Regions from separate parts of the Variovorax sp. PDC80 genome, predicted to be linked through region 2. Evidence: predicted binding sites of a transcription regulator. Region 2 holds the regulator's gene; each other region holds the start of a gene.
The links. The regulator sigma-54, encoded in region 2, starts transcription at its own class of promoters, with help from an activator protein. The targets are predictions, from matches to a motif close to TGGCANGNAANCTGCTTT.

Region 1: a site for sigma-54 is predicted at 2,302-2,319, ahead of BM109_RS30740 (pilin). Genes of this name have one in related genera too.
Region 3: a site for sigma-54 is predicted at 2,125-2,142, ahead of BM109_RS37510 (transglutaminase family protein). Genes of this name have one in related genera too.
Region 4: a site for sigma-54 is predicted at 1,707-1,724, ahead of BM109_RS01290 (ammonium transporter). Genes of this name have one in related genera too.

What each region holds. Positions count from the first base shown of each region.
Region 1 covers NZ_FOWG01000012.1:246,670-250,877, forward strand. The annotation lists partial or broken gene BM109_RS30730 (transposase) at 1-243, opposite strand, end outside; gene BM109_RS41520 (transposase domain-containing protein) at 474-1,070, shown strand; gene BM109_RS41525 (transposase) at 1,186-1,671, shown strand; gene BM109_RS30740 (pilin) at 1,694-2,233, opposite strand; gene BM109_RS30745 (3',5'-cyclic-nucleotide phosphodiesterase) at 2,455-3,258, opposite strand; gene BM109_RS30750 (CHASE2 domain-containing protein) at 3,285-4,208, opposite strand, start outside.
Region 2 covers NZ_FOWG01000011.1:190,859-195,066, reverse strand. The annotation lists gene BM109_RS28890 (phospholipase D family protein) at 1-971, opposite strand, end outside; gene BM109_RS28885 (RNA polymerase factor sigma-54) at 982-2,571, opposite strand; gene lptB (LPS export ABC transporter ATP-binding protein) at 2,602-3,396, opposite strand; gene lptA (lipopolysaccharide transport periplasmic protein LptA) at 3,393-4,106, opposite strand.
Region 3 covers NZ_FOWG01000019.1:120,843-125,050, reverse strand. The annotation lists gene BM109_RS37515 (DNA internalization-related competence protein ComEC/Rec2) at 1-2,095, opposite strand, end outside; gene BM109_RS37510 (transglutaminase family protein) at 2,217-4,208, shown strand, end outside.
Region 4 covers NZ_FOWG01000001.1:288,058-292,265, forward strand. The annotation lists gene BM109_RS01285 (hypothetical protein) at 68-409, shown strand; gene BM109_RS01290 (ammonium transporter) at 434-1,636, opposite strand; gene BM109_RS01295 (LytTR family DNA-binding domain-containing protein) at 1,841-2,809, opposite strand; gene BM109_RS01300 (acyltransferase family protein) at 3,002-4,208, shown strand, end outside.

The DNA of each region.
Region 1 (4,208 bases), on a different contig from region 2:
CTCCTTGGCGGCACGCTCTCAGTCGGCCGTGATGTTGAACAGCGCCGACCAGATCAGCTTGGCAGCCGCGTCGTCGCCGGGGAAGTGACCCCGCGTCTTGATGATCTTGCGCAGCCGCGCGTTGATGCTCTCGATGGCGTTGGTCGTGTAGATCACCCGGCGAATGGGCGGTGCGAACGCGAAGAACGGGATCACCCGACCCCAGGCCCGACGCCAAGCAGCCACCACCGTGGGGAACTTGCGGCCCAGAGCCCCAATACCAGTTAGTTAAGCCCGGGGACGAGCTGATCCAGTACAAGGGGAGCGTGTTGAACACGTTCCCCTTTTTTCTTGATGAGCCTGCTATAGAGCGCCCTGCGCGAGACGCTACCGCGAGTGCTCGATCGGGTTGATGAACTCAGTGCACTGATAGATTCAGCCTGGATAGACCAGCGCTCAAGGCCAGCGGCAAGACCTCCATCCGCAAGCGCAAGTTGCCCGCCGAGCATGCGGTGTGGCTGGTGACTGGACTGGCGCTGTTTCGCAAGCGACCGCTATGGCAGGGGGTCCAACAATTGGAGTTGAGCCTGGCTGGGCAGGTGCTGCCCGCGCCCAGCGTGAGCGTGCAAGCCCGTCAGCGCCTGGGCGAAGAACCGCTGCAGCGGCTGTTTGAGCTGCGGACCCAGGCCTGGGGCCGTTCGCCACAGCGCGAGCAGGCGCTGCGGGTGCTGGCCGTGGACGGCGTGGTGTGGTCAGCCCCGGACACGCCCGACAACCGCCAGCAATTGGGCAGCTGCAGCACGCGGCATGGACCTTTGCCCTGGCCGCAGATCCGCGCCACCTGCCTGATGGACACTCACAGCCACGAACTGCTGGACGCCAGGATCGGCGGCATGGACTGCGGCGAGCTGAGCTTGGCGGCGCAATTGAAGGGCGTGGATCACGCCGTGACCCTGTTCGATCGAGGGTACTTCTCGGCCGCGTTCCTGCTGGACTGGCAGGCCGCGGGCGAACAGCGCCACTGGCTGATGCGGGCCAAGGACAACTTGCGCCACGAGTCGTCGAGCGACTCGCCGAGGGCGATTCGTTGATCCGCATGCCCGAATCGCAGCGCGCGCGCCAACTGCGCCCACAGTTGCCCAGCCACTGGCAGGCCCGGCTGATCGAGGTCAGCGTGGGCGGGCGACGTCGGCGCTTCATCACCTCGTGCAGGACGCTCGGGCGCATCCTGCGCGCCCATGGGCCGATCTGTACCGCCAGCGTTGGGAGATCGAGCTGGGGTTCAGGGAGATCAAGCAGTCCTTGCAGGACGCAGAACCGGTGCTGCGCAGCGAGCAGCCCGAGTTGGTGCGCCAGGAGTTGTGGGGCGTGCTGATCGCCTACACGCTGCTGCGCCGCTGGATGGGCAAGATGGCCGAGCATGTGAAGGTCGAACCCCAGCGCATCAGCTTCCACACGGCCAGCTATGCCATCGTGAATTTACTGGCCATCCCCAGTCTTGACTCTGCGGGAACGTTGCCCAAGCAGTTGGAGGCCTTGCTGGCGCAGTCGCGCTACTTCGTGCTGCCGCCTCGGCGCACCGGGCGCTACTTCCCCAGGGTCGTCAAGAACGGGCCCACAAATTCCCGACGAAAAAAATGCCAGTCAGTTCTAACTGACTGGCATTGGCCCGAAGGCGGCCCTTTGCGGTGAGATTTTCGAAGCTACGCTGGATTTAGCGGCACGAACCCGGAGCGTACTTTGCGGCGTTGTTTGTCGAGGTGCATTTCCACTCATACACTTGCGTGCCTTGACCACCAGTGGTCGCCGTTCCCAGAGCATAAACGGACGAAACGGGGGTGCCAGCCGTGCCCGTGTTGCGGTAGGGCGTAAGGATAATCTTGTCGTCTGCGGCAACAAAGGCTGTTGCCTGTCCCAAATTGGTCGCATGCGGAACGACGGTGATCGTGCCAGTCACAGCATCCGTAGTGATCGAGGCGACCATCTTGGTCGGGGCCGTTGCGTCGCATCCGTAGACGTTTGAATCAGTCGCGCCAAACGTCTTGGCTGGATCCATGCTTTGAACCGTTTCGCTGATGGTCGTGCGGCACTGCGATGCAGCTAGCACCACTTCAGACATGCGAGCCTTGACGGTGTAGTCCTTGTAAGCCGGCAACGCCACAGCCGCCAAGATACCAATGATCGCCACAACGATCATCAATTCAATAAGGGTGAAACCCTTCTGCACATTGCGTGCGATGGAACGACGGTTCATTTCACTAACTCCAGGTTGGTTGGGTTGGTTGTCACTCCCGGGAGTCCTCCCCCCGGAGCGAAGAACCTTCCGCAGCATCCGTGCCACCCGTTTTGACGTCCCGTCAGCGACCTAACGCGTCACCCCTGACCACATTGGCGTTACTGCATGTGACAGAAGATGTATCAAGATGCGACACATGGTGACAAATTTGTCATGCCATCCGTGCCGCCGCGGCGGGCTCAGAAGGTCAGGATGCCGTCCGCCTTGAGCCAGCGGATGTCCCGCTGCGCCAACCCCGGCACCTGCCGGCCGGCCAGCGATTCGATCTGGCTCATGATCTCCTCGGTTTCGGCCGGCTTGGTGTGGGTGATGTAGATCGGGTAGTCCTTGCCGGGCTCGATGTGAGCCAGCTCGTCGGCCAGCATGGTGGGGGACAGGTGCAGGCTGCGTTCGGCCAGGGCCTGTTCGCGGTTGCTGAACGCGGTCTCGATGACGAGCATCGCGACCTCGAGCGCGTTGACGCGGTCCCAGAACGGCGCATTGCGCTCGGTGTCACCGCTGAAGACCCAGTGGGCACCGCCGTCGGCACGGCTCACGGCGAAGCCGCAGGCGGGCACGGTGTGCACGGCCGGCAGCACCTCGATGCGCTTGGGCGTGGCGCTGCCGAGCAGCAGGGTCTGGCCGACAGCGATGTCGTGGAAGGTGACGAAGGGCGCCTCGGGACTCGGGATGCTCTCGAAGTCGGGCCAGATGATGTTGTTGAACACATGGGCGCGCAGCGCCTCGATGGTGGCGCGCAGCGCATGCACGCGCAGCGGCCTGGTGCGGCGGCCGCCGACGGCGTCGAGCATCAGGGGCAGGGCGGCGATGTGGTCGAGATGGCAGTGCGTGAGCACCATGTCGTCGACGCCGGCCATTTCTTCGAGGGTGAGATCGCCGACGCCGGTGCCGGCATCGACGAGCAGGTCGGTATCGACCAGGAAGGAGGTGGTGCGGCAGTCTTTGGCGATGGCGCCCGAGCAACCCAGCACACGAACCTGCATTGTGAGAGACCCCTTGTCTGTGTCTGTCATTTGGTTTCGAACCGGGTCGCACCGTCCCACGACGGGTCGTGGGGACGCAACGCCATCGAGGCTAATCTCTGCGCGTAGAGCTGGTAAAGGACTTTTTTGGCATCGGCCACGAGGAGGGGGTCCAGCAAGTTTCGGCCCAAGGCCCAGTCCTGGCGCCGGTAGGCGGCCAGCACCTCGGCCCAGCGCTCGAGCCGGTGCGCCTCGCGCACGGCGACGACGTCGGCTTCGTCCAGGGCGACGGCCAGCGGCGTGAACACGGCGACGGCCTGGGCCCGGCCCTTGACGAACACACTATCGAGCTCCTGCCAGACATAGGCCGGCGCGAACTCGCGCGTGCCACCGCTGGCGACGATCTCGACGCCGTAGTGGCCACTGAGGCCCTCGAGGCGCGAGGCCAGGTTGACAGCGTCGCCGACCACGGTGTAGCTGCGCCGCGCGGCCGATCCCATGTCGCCCACGCTCATGACGCCGCTGTTGAGGCCGATGCCGATGCTGATCTCGGGCCGGCCGAGGGAGCGGTGGATGCGGTTGAGGTCCTGCACGGCCTCGGCCATGTCGAGCGCCGCATTGACGGCGAGGCTGGCGTGGTCGGGCGTCTCGAGCGGCGCGCCCCAGAAGGCCATGACGCAATCGCCCATGTACTTGTCGACGGTGCCGCGGTGCGCGGTGATGACGTCGGTGAGGCGGCTGAACACGGTGTTGAGGAAGGCCTGCAGCTCGGCCGGCGACATCTGCTCCGAGAAGCGCGTGAAGTCGCGCATGTCGCAGAACATGACGGTCATGGTCTTGCTCTCGGCGCGCATGCTGTAGTGACCGGGGCGCTCCAGCATCTCGTCGACGAGTTGCGGCGGCACGTAGGTGCCGAAGAGCTGCACGAGGCCGCGGCGCGCGCGCGATTCGACCAGGTAGCCCCAGCTCAT
Region 2 (4,208 bases):
TCGACGTCGAGCAGCGGCACGCCGCCGTACGAGGCGGTCTTGCCGATCACGCGGTCGGGCGAATCGGCATAGGCCTCGGCCGTGGTCCAGATCAGGCCGAGCCGGCCGGCGTCGAGGTCCTCGGCGATCGGGCCGTAGCCCAGCAGGTCGTTGGGCGCGGGCTTCGGCGGCGGCGGCGTGGTGTCGGGGCCGGTGGCGGCCTCGAAGCGGCGCCGCAGTTCGTCGGCAGGCAGCGCGCTCGCCACCACCGATTCGACGGGCCGCACGTAGGGGCTGTTCCAGTACTGGTCGAACAGGCTGCCCAGGCGCGGGATCAGCGCGCCCGTCACGAAGGTGTCGAGGTCGATGAAGTTCTCGCCCGCGGTGCGCCGGAAGTACTGGTTGCCGATGTTGCGCCCGCCCGCCACGGCCATCGCGCCGTCGGCGATGAACAGCTTGTTGTGCATGCGCCGGTTGACGCGGCTGAAGTCGAACAGCGAGGCCGTGAAGCGCGCGAGCAGGCTGCCGCGGCCGGCCGGGAACGGGTTGAACAGGCGCAGCTCGACATTGGGCGTGGCCGCGAAGCCGCGCAGCAGCTCGTCCTCGCCCGCGGTGTAGAGGTCGTCCATCAGCACGCGCACCCGCACGCCGCGCTGCGCGGCATCGCGCAGGGTGCGCAGCAGGTAGCGACCGGTCTCGTCGTTCTCGATCTGGTAGTACTGGACGTCGAGCGTGCGCTGGGCCCGGCGCGCGAGCTGGATGCGGGTGTCGAAGGCGAAGTCGCCACCGGGCATGAGGCGAAAGCCGCTGAGGTCGGGGTCGGGCTGCGCGGCCAGCGCGATGCGCCCGAGCGCGGTGTCCTTCGACACGGCGATGGCTCTGGCGGGGGCGCGCGGGGCCTCGTCGGGCAAGGTGGCGCAACCGGCGGCCAGCAGCGCGGCCGCGATGGCGAACACCCAGGGCCCACAGCGCGACAGCAGGCGTCGGGCCATCGGCGGCTTTCTACAGGGCCTTGCGCAGGTTGGCGGGCGCGATGCGCAGCGCCTCGCGGTACTTGGCGACGGTGCGGCGCGCGCACTCGATGCCCTGCTCCTTGAGCATCTCGGAGATCTGGCTGTCCGACAGCGGCTTCTTCACGCTCTCCGAACCGACGAACTGCTTGATCAGCGCGCGCACCGCGGTGCTCGAGGCATTGCCGCCGGTCTCGGTGCCCAGCGCCGAGCCGAAGAAGTACTTGAGCTCGACCGTGCCGAAGGGCGTGGACATGTACTTGGCGGTGGTCACGCGCGAGATGGTGGACTCGTGCAACCCGAGCTCGTCGGCGATCTCGCGCAGCACCAGCGGGCGCATCGCGAGTTCGCCGTGCACGAAGTAGCTCTTCTGCCGCTCGACGATGGCGTTGCTCACGCGCAGGATGGTGTCGAAGCGCTGCTGGATGTTCTTGATGAACCAGCGCGCCTCCTGCAGCCGCTGCGACAGCGCCTGGCTGCCCTCGCCCTTGTGCGACTTGAGCGCGCCGGCGTAGATGTCGTGCACGCGCAGCCGCGGCATCACCTCGGGGTTGAGCATGACGCGGAACTTCACGTTGGTGCCGCGGCCGGTCTTGGTGACGATCACGTCGGGAATGACGATGTTGCGCTCGACGTCGACGAAGCGGCGGCCCGGCTTGGGTTCCAGCCGCGCGATGATCTGCAGCGCCGAGCGCACCAGCTCCTCGTTGGTGCGCGTGAGCGTGGCCAGGCGCTTGAAGTCGCGCCGCGCGAGCAGCTCCATCGGCTGCTTGCAGATGGCGAGCGCGGTCTTGCGCACCAGCTCCTCGTCCTCGGTCTCGTCCTCGTCGGCCAGCGCGCGCAGCTGGATCGCGAGGCATTCGCCGAGGTCGCGCGCGCCCACGCCCGCGGGCTCCAGGCTCTGCAGCAGGCCCAGCGCGACCTGGAAGTGGTGCACCAGCTCGTCGAACTGGTCGTTGTCGTCGCCCGCGAGGCCCGAGGCCAGCGCCGGCAGCGAATCCTCGAGGTAGCCGTCGTCGTTGAGCGACTCGATCAAAAAGCGCAGCGCGGCGCTGTCGTTCTCGTTGAGCCGCAGGCTCAGCGCCTGGCGGTGCAGGAAGGACTGCAGCGATTCCTGGCTGCGCGCGAGCTCGGTGGCATCGGCGCGCTCGTCGTCGCCGGTGCTGCTGTTGTTGCGCGCGGGGGCGTCGCTGCCCCACTCGCTGTCGTCGGGCGCCATGTCGACGGTGCCGTCGCCTTCCCAGTCGGGCTCGCGCTCGGGCGAGTCGAGGGCCGGCTCGGCCTCGGACGACGAAGTGGTCTCGGTGGACGTGGTCGAGGTCGAGGGCGCGGCGCTCGCGTAGTCGCTCTCGGCCTCGCGCTCGGTGTCCTCGCGCGGCGCGGGCGTGTCGGCGGCGTCGAGGCCGAACTCCTCGCGCGCGGCTTCCTCGGCGGTGCGCTCGAGGAAGGGGTTCTCGTCGAGCATCTGCTCGACCTCCTGGCTCAGTTCGAGCGTGGAGAGCTGCAGCAGCCGGATCGACTGCTGCAGCTGAGGCGTCAGCGCGAGATGCTGCGAAACGCGCAGCGACAAGCCTTGTTTCATGCCCTCAGGAAATGACTTGCACGAGGGTCATCACATGCGGAAGTGCTCGCCCAGGTAGACCCGGCGCACTTCGGCGTTGTCGACGATCTCCGAGGGCGTGCCCTGTGCCAGCACATGGCCGTCGCTGATGATGAAGGCGTGGTCGCAGATGCCCAGCGTCTCGCGCACGTTGTGGTCGGTGATCAGCACGCCGATGCCGCGTTCCTTCAGGAAGCTGATGATGCGCTGGATCTCGATCACCGCGATCGGGTCGATGCCGGCGAAGGGTTCGTCGAGCAGGATGAAGCGCGGCTGGGTGGCCAGCGCGCGCGCGATCTCGACGCGGCGGCGTTCGCCGCCCGACAGCGCGAGCGCGGGCGAATCGCGCAGGTGGTCGACGCGCAGGTCGGCCAGCAGCTCCGACAGGCGCTCTTCCATGCGCTGCTTCGACAGCGCCTGCGGCCGGCCGTTGGCATCGGGCTCGCGCTGCAGCTCGAGCACCGCGCGCACGTTCTCCTCGACCGTGAGCTTGCGGAAGATCGAGGCTTCCTGCGGCAGGTAGCTCAGGCCCATGCGCGCGCGGCGGTGGATCGGCATGTGGGCGATCGGCTCGCCGTCGATGGAGATCTCGCCCGCGTCGGCGCGCACCAGCCCGACGATCATGTAGAACGAGGTGGTCTTGCCGGCGCCGTTGGGCCCGAGCAGTCCGACCACTTCGCCCTTCTGCACGTCGAGCGAGACGTCCTTGACCACCTTGCGGCTGCCATAGCTCTTCTGCAGGCCGCGCGCGACGAGGCGGCTGCCCGGCACGCCGTTGGCTTCCTGGGTTCCGGCGGCTTCGATCACTTGCGTTCTTCCCCTTCGCCGCTCAGCGTGGTGGTGGAGCGCAGTCCGGCGCCCGGTGCCGGCGTGGGCGCCGGGGCCGCGGGACGGCGCGTGGCCGGCGCCGCGGCGCCGGGCGCACCCGGCGCGGCCGACTTCGGCGTGAGGATGGCCTTGACGCGGCCACCGCCACCCGGCGCGGACACGCCGGCATTGGGCGGCACGGTCGAGCCGTTGACGGTGTAGGTGTCGTTGCTCTGGTCGTAGACGATCAGCGCGCCGCTGCTCTCGTCGTTGGGCGTGGCGCCGACCAGGCGGCGCATGACGGCGCGGCGGATGAACTTGACGTTGTCGGCGCGGCTGTCGTACTCGATGACCTCGGACTCGCCCTCGATCCACTCGTCGCCGTTGCCGTTGCGCTTCTGCTTGTAGTAGGCGAGCTTGCCGGGCGCCGCGGTGACCACGCCGTACTGGTAGCCCTCGGGGTCCTGGCGCACGTCGATGCGCGCGCCGCGGATGATGATGGTGCCCTTGGTGACCACCACGTTGCCGGTGAAGACGCTGGTCTGCTTGAGATCGTCGTAGCGCATCGAATCGGATTCGATGTTCATCGGCTTGGTCCGGTCGGCCGTTTCGGCCAGGGCGGCGGCGGCGGAGCCAGCCAGCAGCAGCGCGGCCAGCACGAGGCGACCGGTGCGGCGAAGGGAGGAGGTGGGGTGAGAGTGCGATGTCATAGAGGCACGAAACTTGCTCTGCATTGTATGCGGCCCATCGCGCCAGACCCATGCGCGCGGATGAAAAAGCCCCGGGGGCGGCGAACCCGGGCACGGCACCCC
Region 3 (4,208 bases), on a different contig from region 2:
TGCCGATGCGCAGCACGCACGAGACCGCGTTGGGCCGCGTGAAGAACAGGTAGTCGCCGGCCTGCGGATGCAGCAGCTCGAACTCCACGCCATCCCAGGTCCAGCGCCGGCCCGCCTCGCAGCGCCGGGCGGGGCGTTGCGACTGCAGCGGATGTTCGGCCTCGATGGAGCTCAGCAGCTCGGCGCGCGGATGCATCGCGAGCACGGCGCTCGCGCCGCCCGTGTGGTCGCTGTCGCGGTGGCTCAGCACCAGCAGGTCGAGCCGCTCGCCCAGGGCGCGCAGCAGCGGCACCAGCACGCGGTGGCCGGCATCGCTCTCGAGGCTGTAGCGCGGGCCGCTGTCGTAGAGCAGGCTGTGGTTCGCGGTGCGCACCAGCACCGCGTTGCCCTGGCCGACGTCGGCCGCGAGCAGCTCGAACTCGCCGAGGGCGGGACGCGGCGGCTGCCACAGCAGCACCGGCAGCAGCAGCGGCAGGCCCAGCGCGCGCAGCGACCACGGCAGCCGCATCGCGACCAGCACGCCGCCCGCCACGCCGCAGGCGGCCAGCCACGCCGGCGGCGCGGCCATCGAGATGCTGGCGAACGGCAGCGCCGCGAGCCACGACAGCAGCAGCCCGAGCCCCTGCACCGCGCGCGCCGCGAGGTCCCACAGCGGCGCGGCGACGGTGCCGAGCATCGCGAGCGGCGTGATCACCAGCGTGACCCAGGGAATCGCGACCAGGTTGGCCACCAGCCCGACCAGCGACACCTGCTGGAACAGCAGCAGGCTCAAGGGCGTGAGCGCCAGCGTGATCGTCCATTGCTCGCGCAGCAGCCGCCACAGCCGCGCGCGCAGGCCCGGGCGCGTGTCGCCGGGCCAGCCCGCATCGGTGGCGAACAGCACGCCCACCGCCACGAAGCTGAGCCAGAAACCGGCCTGCGTCAGGGCCCAGGGATCGAGCGCGACCACCACCGCCGCGGTCAGCAGCCAGCCGTGCGGCCAGGGCCAGCGCCGCCCCGTGAGGCGCAGCAGCGCGACGGTCGCGAGCATCCAGACCGTGCGCTGCGATGGCACGCCCCAGCCGCTGAACAGCGCATAGAGCGTGGCCAGCAGCACGCCGCCCACGAGTGCCGCGCGCTGTGCCGGCAGGCGCAGCATCAGCCGCGGGCTGCGGCGCCAGAGCGCGCCGACGATGTGCGCGGCGAGCCACGCGAACAAGGTCACGTGCAGGCCCGAGATCGACATCAGGTGGGCCACGCCGGTGGCGCGGAAGACGTCCCAGCCCTCGCGGTCGATCGCGCCCTGGTCGCCCGTGACCAGCGCGGCGATCACGCCCGCGGCAAAGCGCTCGGGCACGCGTTCGAAGACGGCATCGCGCACGGTCTCGCGCGCGCGCTCGATCGGGTGCCGCCCCGTGAGGCCCAGCCGCGCCGGCGCCTCGTCGCGCGCGCCGATGCGCACATGGCCGCTGGCGCGCAGGCCCTGCTCCCACATCCACAGCTCGCTGTCGAAGCCATGCGGATTGCGAAGGCCGTGCGGCGCCTTGAGGCGCACGGTCAGGCGCCAGCGTTCGCCGGCATGCACCGGGCTCTCGGGCAGGAGTGTCGGTGCGGACGCATCGGCCGGGTCGTTCCAGAGGCTGCTGCCCTCGGCATACCAGCCGAGCGCGATGCGGTCGGGCACCGCGGGCGATCCCGTGCTCGATGGGTCGGCCCAGCGCGCGGACTCGACGCTGAAGCGGAAGCGCGTGCCGGCCTCGCCGCGCTGCGGCATCTGCGACACGACACCCACGAGCTGCAGGTCGCGCCCCTCGAGCGCGGGATCGAGCGCGCCGCCTGCGTAGACCGTGGCGCGCGCTCCTGCGAGCCCCGCACCGATTGCGGCACCGGCCAACGCAGCGCAGACCCAGGCAGTCCACGCACGCCGCGGCACGTGCCAGGCCACGCAGAAACCCGCGATGCCAGCGAACAGTCCCCCCACGTAGACCATGCCGTGCCACAACACCGGCTGCCGCAGTTGCAGCGCCACGCCCGCGAGCGCCGCCGCGAGCGCGACGAACGCGCAGCGCGCGCGCAAGACGGCATCGGATGCGTCTCGCACACCCTTGGCGACCATGATGCAAACCCTCCCCCAACGACGCTCCGTGGCGCGCTAATTGCTTTGTCTTCTGGGCTAGTATGCGTCTCACCAGAGACATCTTTTCGATGCAATCTGCCAGTACTGCACACAAAAACGCATGTCCATCCACGCCGCGCTCCACCACGTCACCCACTACAAATACGACCGCCTGGTGCAACTCGGCCCGCAGGTCGTCCGGCTGCGCCCGGCACCGCATTGCCGCAGCAACGTCATCTCGTACTCGCTGCGCGTCGAACCCGCGGATCACTTCGTCAACTGGATGCAGGACCCGTTCGCCAACTACCAGGCGCGGCTCGTGTTCCCCGAGAAGACGCGCGAGTTCAAGGTCACGGTCGACCTCGTGGTCGAGATGGCGGTCTACAACCCCTTCGACTTCTTCCTCGAGCCGCAGGCCGAGAACTTTCCTTTCGCCTACACGCCCTCGCAGGCCGAGGAGCTCGCGCCCTATCTCGTCACCGAGGAACCCACGCCGCTGCTCGCGGCCTACCTCGACAAGATCGACCGCAAGGAACAGCGCACCATCGACTTCCTGGTCGGCATCAACCAGCAGGTGCAGCAGGACGTCAACTACCTGATCCGCATGGAGCCCGGCGTGCAGACGCCGGAAGAAACGCTCACCAACGGCAGCGGCTCCTGCCGCGACTCGGGCTGGCTGCTGGTGCAGCTGCTGCGCCACTGCGGCCTGGCCGCGCGCTTCGTCTCGGGCTACCTGATCCAGCTCACGCCCGACGTGAAGGCGCTCGACGGCCCGAGCGGCACCACGGTCGACTTCACCGACCTGCATGCCTGGTGCGAGGTGTTCCTGCCGGGCGCCGGATGGATCGGCCTCGACGCCACCTCGGGCCTGCTGGCCGGCGAGGGCCACATCCCGCTGGCCTGCACGCCCACGCCCTCGAGCGCCGCGCCCATCGAGGGCGGCGTCGACGAGTCGAAGGTCGAGTTCGGCCATGACATGAAGGTCACGCGCATCTACGAATCGCCGCGCGTGACCAAGCCCTACACCGAGGAGCAGTGGGCCGAGGTGCTGACCCTGGGCGACGCGGTCGACGCGCGGCTGCAGGCCGGCGACGTGCGCCTCACGATGGGCGGCGAGCCCACCTACGTGGCCACCAGCGACCGCGACGCGCCCGAGTGGAACACCGACGCGCTCGGCCCCACCAAGCGCGGCTACGCCACCGAGCTGGTCCACAAGCTGCGCGCCGAGTACGGCCAGGGCGGCTTCCTGCATTTCGGCCAGGGCAAGTGGTACCCGGGCGAGCAGCTGCCGCGCTGGGCGCTGTCGATCTTCTGGCGCGCCGACGGCCAGACGCTGTGGCACGACCCCGAGCTGTTCGCCGACGAACGCTTCCCGACCCACTACACCAGCGAGGACGCGCGCCGCTTCACCAGCCTGCTGGCGCGCAAGCTCGGCCTGACCGACCGCTATGTGCAGCCGGGCTTCGAGGACATCTACTACTACCTGTGGCGCGAACGCCGCCTGCCGGTCAACGTCGACCCCTTCGACTCGAAGCTCGATGACGAACTCGAACGCGTGCGCCTGCGCCGCGTGTTCACGCAGAAGCTCGACGCGGTGATCGGCTACATGCTGCCGATCGAGCCCGGCAACGCGAACCGCGACGCGCCCGCGCTCGAGGGCCCGGCCTGGAAGACCGGCCCCTGGTTCCTGCGCGACGACCGCCTCTACCTGATCCCCGGCGATTCGCCGATGGGCTACCGCCTGCCGCTCGACTCGCAACCCTGGGCCAGCAAGGGCGACTACCCCTACCTGATCGAGCGCGACCCGACCGCGGCACGCGGCGCGCTGCCGAGCGCGGCCGACTATCGCGCGCGCTACACCGTGGGCGCGACTGGCGGCACCGGTGCCGACCTGGGCGCCGTGCCCTATGTCTTCGGCACGCCCGCGGCCGTGCCCGCCGCGCTGCGCATGCAGGGGCCGGGGACCGGCGAAGGGCTCGACGGCAAGCCGGGCCAGGGCGATGCCGGCCACACGGGTGACGGGGCCGATGGCGAGGCCGGCGATCCCGCGCGCGTCTCCGCCACGCGCCAGCCGCTGCGCGGCGAATCGGCCCACTGGGTCACGCGCACCGCG
Region 4 (4,208 bases), on a different contig from region 2:
CTTTGGCTTGGCCGAAGGTTGGCGCTCCACAATGGTGTTTCCGCCCCCTTCGACGAGGAGTTCGCACATGCCCTTCCCGCCGCTGTCCCGCATGGTCCTGGCCGCAGCGGCCCTGCTCGCACTCGCGGGCGCCGCCGCGCAGGAAACGAAGACCGACCCCGTCTACACGCGCGCCCGCCTGATGTCCTCGCACGAGGAGCCCGGCGGCAAGCTGTACCTGCACCTGAAGATCCCGCCGCGCTCGAAGCTGCCGTTCACCACCCAGACCTTCAGGCTGGCCGACCGCAAGCTCGCGGCCGACATCGCCGACGGCACGCCGGTGGAGTTCGTCTCGCGCCGGCTCGACGGCGAGAACACGGTGGTGGCGATCCGCGCGGTGGCCGAGTGCCCGCGCTTCCAGAAGTGCTGAAGCGCCGATACGCCCCGGCCGGCCTCACCAGTTGACTTCGCGCTCCGGCGTCGCCGAGATGTGGTGGATCGACAGGTCGGCGCCGTCGAATTCCTCTTCCTGCGACAGCCGCAGCCCGACGGTCTTCTTGAGCACGCCGTAGACCACGGCGCCGCCGAGCAGCGCCCAGACCACGCCCATGACGGTGCCGATGAGCTGCGCGCCGAGGTTCACGCCGCCGATGCCGCCCAGCGCCTGGGTGCCGAAGATGCCGGCGGCGATGCCGCCCCAGGTGCCGCACAGGCCGTGCAGCGGCCAGACGCCGAGCACGTCGTCGATCTTCCACTTGTTCTGCGTCAGCGTGAACATCGCGACGAAGATGGCGCCAGCCACGCCGCCCACCACCAGCGCGCCGATCGGGTGCATCAGGTCGGAGCCCGCGCACACCGCCACCAGGCCGGCCAGCGGGCCGTTGTAGACGAAGCCGGGGTCGTTCTTGCCCATGGCCAGCGCCACCAGCGTGCCGCCGACCATCGCCATCACGGAGTTGACCGCGACCAGGCCCGAGATCTTGTCGATGGTCTGCGCGCTCATCACGTTGAAGCCGAACCAGCCCACGCACAGCACCCAGGCGCCGAGCGCGAGGAACGGGATGTTCGACGGCGGATGCGCGGCCAGCGAGCCGTCGCCGCGGTAGCGGTTGCGCCGCGCGCCCAGCAGCAGCACGGCCGGCAGCGCGAGCCAGCCGCCCACGGCATGCACCACCACGGAGCCCGCGAAGTCGTGGAATTCATGGCCCGTGACCGAGGCGATCCAGTCCTGGATGCCGAAGTGCTTGTTCCAGGCGATGCCCTCGAAGAAGGGATAGATCAGCCCGACGATGACCGCGGTGGCGATCAGCTGCGGCCAGAACTTGGCGCGCTCGGCGATGCCGCCCGAGATGATGGCCGGAATGGCGGCCGCGAAGGTCAGCAGGAAGAAGAACTTCACCAGGTCGTAGCCGCTGCGGGCCGACAGCTCGGTGGCGCTGACGAAGAAGTGGGTGCCGTAGGCCACGCCGTAGCCGACGAGGAAGTAGACGATGGTCGAGACCGAGAAGTCGACCAGGATCTTCACGAGCGCATTGACCTGGTTCTTCTTGCGGACCGTGCCGAGTTCGAGAAAGGCGAATCCCGCATGCATGGCCAACACCATGATCGCGCCTAGAAGGATGAACAGCGCGTCTGCGCCCTGTTTGAGTGCGTCCATTGGAGCTTCTTGCTGGTTTTTGGATTGATTTGGTGCGCCGCACCTGAATTCAGCAGGACGGCGGGCCAATGAAGCAAAAATGGTGCCTACAAGCTCGTCAATGGTGCGAAACGGGCCGAGATGGGGCTGAGTGAGCCCGAAGGGCGGGCGTGGCGCACCGGAACGGATGCCGCCTGACGGTGCATGACACACCCGCGCCGCGGTTCAGGAGGCCGTCGCGCCGCGCAGGGCCTCGCGGTAGCGCCGGCTGCACGGCACGGTGCTGCCGTCGTGCATGTGCAGCCGGGCATCGCCGCCGTCGAGCGGCTCGATCTCGCGCAGCCGCGACAGATTGACCGCGTGGCTGCGGTGCACGCGAACGAACAGCGCCGGATCGAGCTGGGTCAGGAAGTCGGTCAGCGTGGCGCGCAGCAGGTAGTCGTGGCCGTTGACGTGCAGGCCGACGTAGTTGCCCTCGGCCTGCAGCCAGTCGATGTCGCCGGCGGCAATCAGGAATTCGCGGCGCAGCTTGCGCACCAGGAAGCGCTCGGGGCGCGCGGGAGCCGGCGGCGGCGCGGGTTCGGCGGGCGGCGGTGGCGCGTCCGCGGCCGGGGCCGGCTCGGCATCGGCCGGGCGTGGCGACGCTTGCGGCCCTTCAGGCGCCTCGTCCGGCGCGTCGAGCACTCGCGCCTCGCCCTGCCAGCGCAGCATGAACATCCGGTAGGCCCAGATACCGAACACGATCGAGACGTAGGCGCGCACGTCCTTCAGGTACTCGTAGCCCCACTGCGCGGCCCAGCCGCCGAAGGCGTAGTGCTCGCCGGCGGCGGCATAGGCCAGCGAGCGCAGCGCGAACATCGCCATCACGTGGACCACGCTGAACACCACGCTGGCCGCGAGATGCCAGGCCAGGTAGCGCACCAGCCTGCCGGGCGCGAGCGAGGCCAGCGGGGAGAGCCGGCGCTCCAGCGCCACGATGGCCGGCACCAGCAGCAGCAGGACCAGGTGGCTCGAGCCCTCCCAGACCACGATCTCCCAGGTCTCGCGCGGCACGGCGCGCGAGCGCGCGTCGACCATCGCCACCGTGGTGTTGAACAGCGCCTGCAGCGCCATCACGACGATCCAGAAACCGACCTCGACGTAGCGGCGGATCGGCTCGTAGCGGTGGTAGAGGTCTTTGCGGGGGCCGGCCATGGCGGGCGATTGTCGCGATCCACGTGACGAATGGGGCGACAGGGGCGGCCCGGGGACGGATTTCGCCCCGTGTTTCGTCCCACCGGGGCCACCGCTCGTCACAAAGTGCCCGCGATCCGTCCCCCGGCCGCGCCGCCGCCTCGCCGGGCCCGGACCATGGCCGCTCGTTCAGTCCCCGATCCAGGAGCCTTCATGCCCACCGACCGTTTTCCACGCAACCCCGTCCCGCCGGCCGCCGACCCGCGCCGGCACGACATCGACGCCCTGCGCGCCCTCGCCTTCCTGCTCGTCATCGTCTATCACGTGGCGATGTACTACGTGGCCGACTGGCCCTGGCACCTCAAGAGTCCGCATGCGGCCGAATGGCTGCAATGGCCGATGCGGATCCTGAACCTCTGGCGCATGGACCTGGTGTTCCTGATCTCGGGCGTCTCGCTGGCCTTCCTGAGCCGCCACCAGGGCACGGCGGCGCTGCTGCGCGGCCGCGGGCTGCGGCTAGTGCTGCCGCTGGCCTTCGGCATGGCGGTGGTCGTGCCCTGGCAGGCCTATGCCGAAGGCGTGGCCAACGGCCTGGTGGCGCCGGGCTTCGGCGCCTTCCTGCTGCGCTACCTGCCGATGAGCCAGCCCTGGTCCAAAGGCGCCTTCGCGGGCGCCGAGTTCGGCATCACCTGGAACCACCTCTGGTACCTGCCGTACCTGTTCGTCTACACGGCCGCGGTGGCGCTCACCTTGCCGTTGTGGCGTTCCGCCGCAGGCCAGGCGCTGCGCCGGGCCTTCAACGGGCTGCGCGGCGGCTGGCTGCTGCTGCTGCCGGCGCTGCCGCTCGCGGCCTTCACGCTGCTGCTGGCGCCGCACTACCCGCCGACCCACAACCTGGTGCGCGACCCCTTCCTGCACAGCATCTACTTCACCGTCTTCCTCTACGGCTACTGGATGGGCGTCGACAGCGGCATCTGGCGCGAGCTTGAGCGGCTGCGCCGCGTGTCGCTGGCGCTGGCCGTGGCGGTGGTCGCCGCCTACATCGCGGCGCGCACGCTGGGCGCCGGCAGCGTGCCGAACGAAATCAACGCCGTGCTGCGCTCGCTCTACCTCTGGGCCGCGGTCGCCACCCTCCTCGGCCATGGCCACCGCCACCTGAACCGACCCTGGCCCTGGCTGCGCTGGGCCAATGCCTCGGTCTATCCCTGGTACATGCTGCACCAGACGCTGATCGTGCTGGCGATCGTCTGGCTGGCGCCGCTGGCGCTCGGCCCGGTGCTCGAGCCGGCGCTGATCCTCGCGGTCACGCTGGGCGGCTGCTGGCTGCTCAACGACGCGCTGATCCGCCGCGTGCGCTGGCTGCGGCCGCTGTTCGGCCTGCCGCCGCAGGAAAAGCGGACGCCCGATCGGGCGCCCGCGG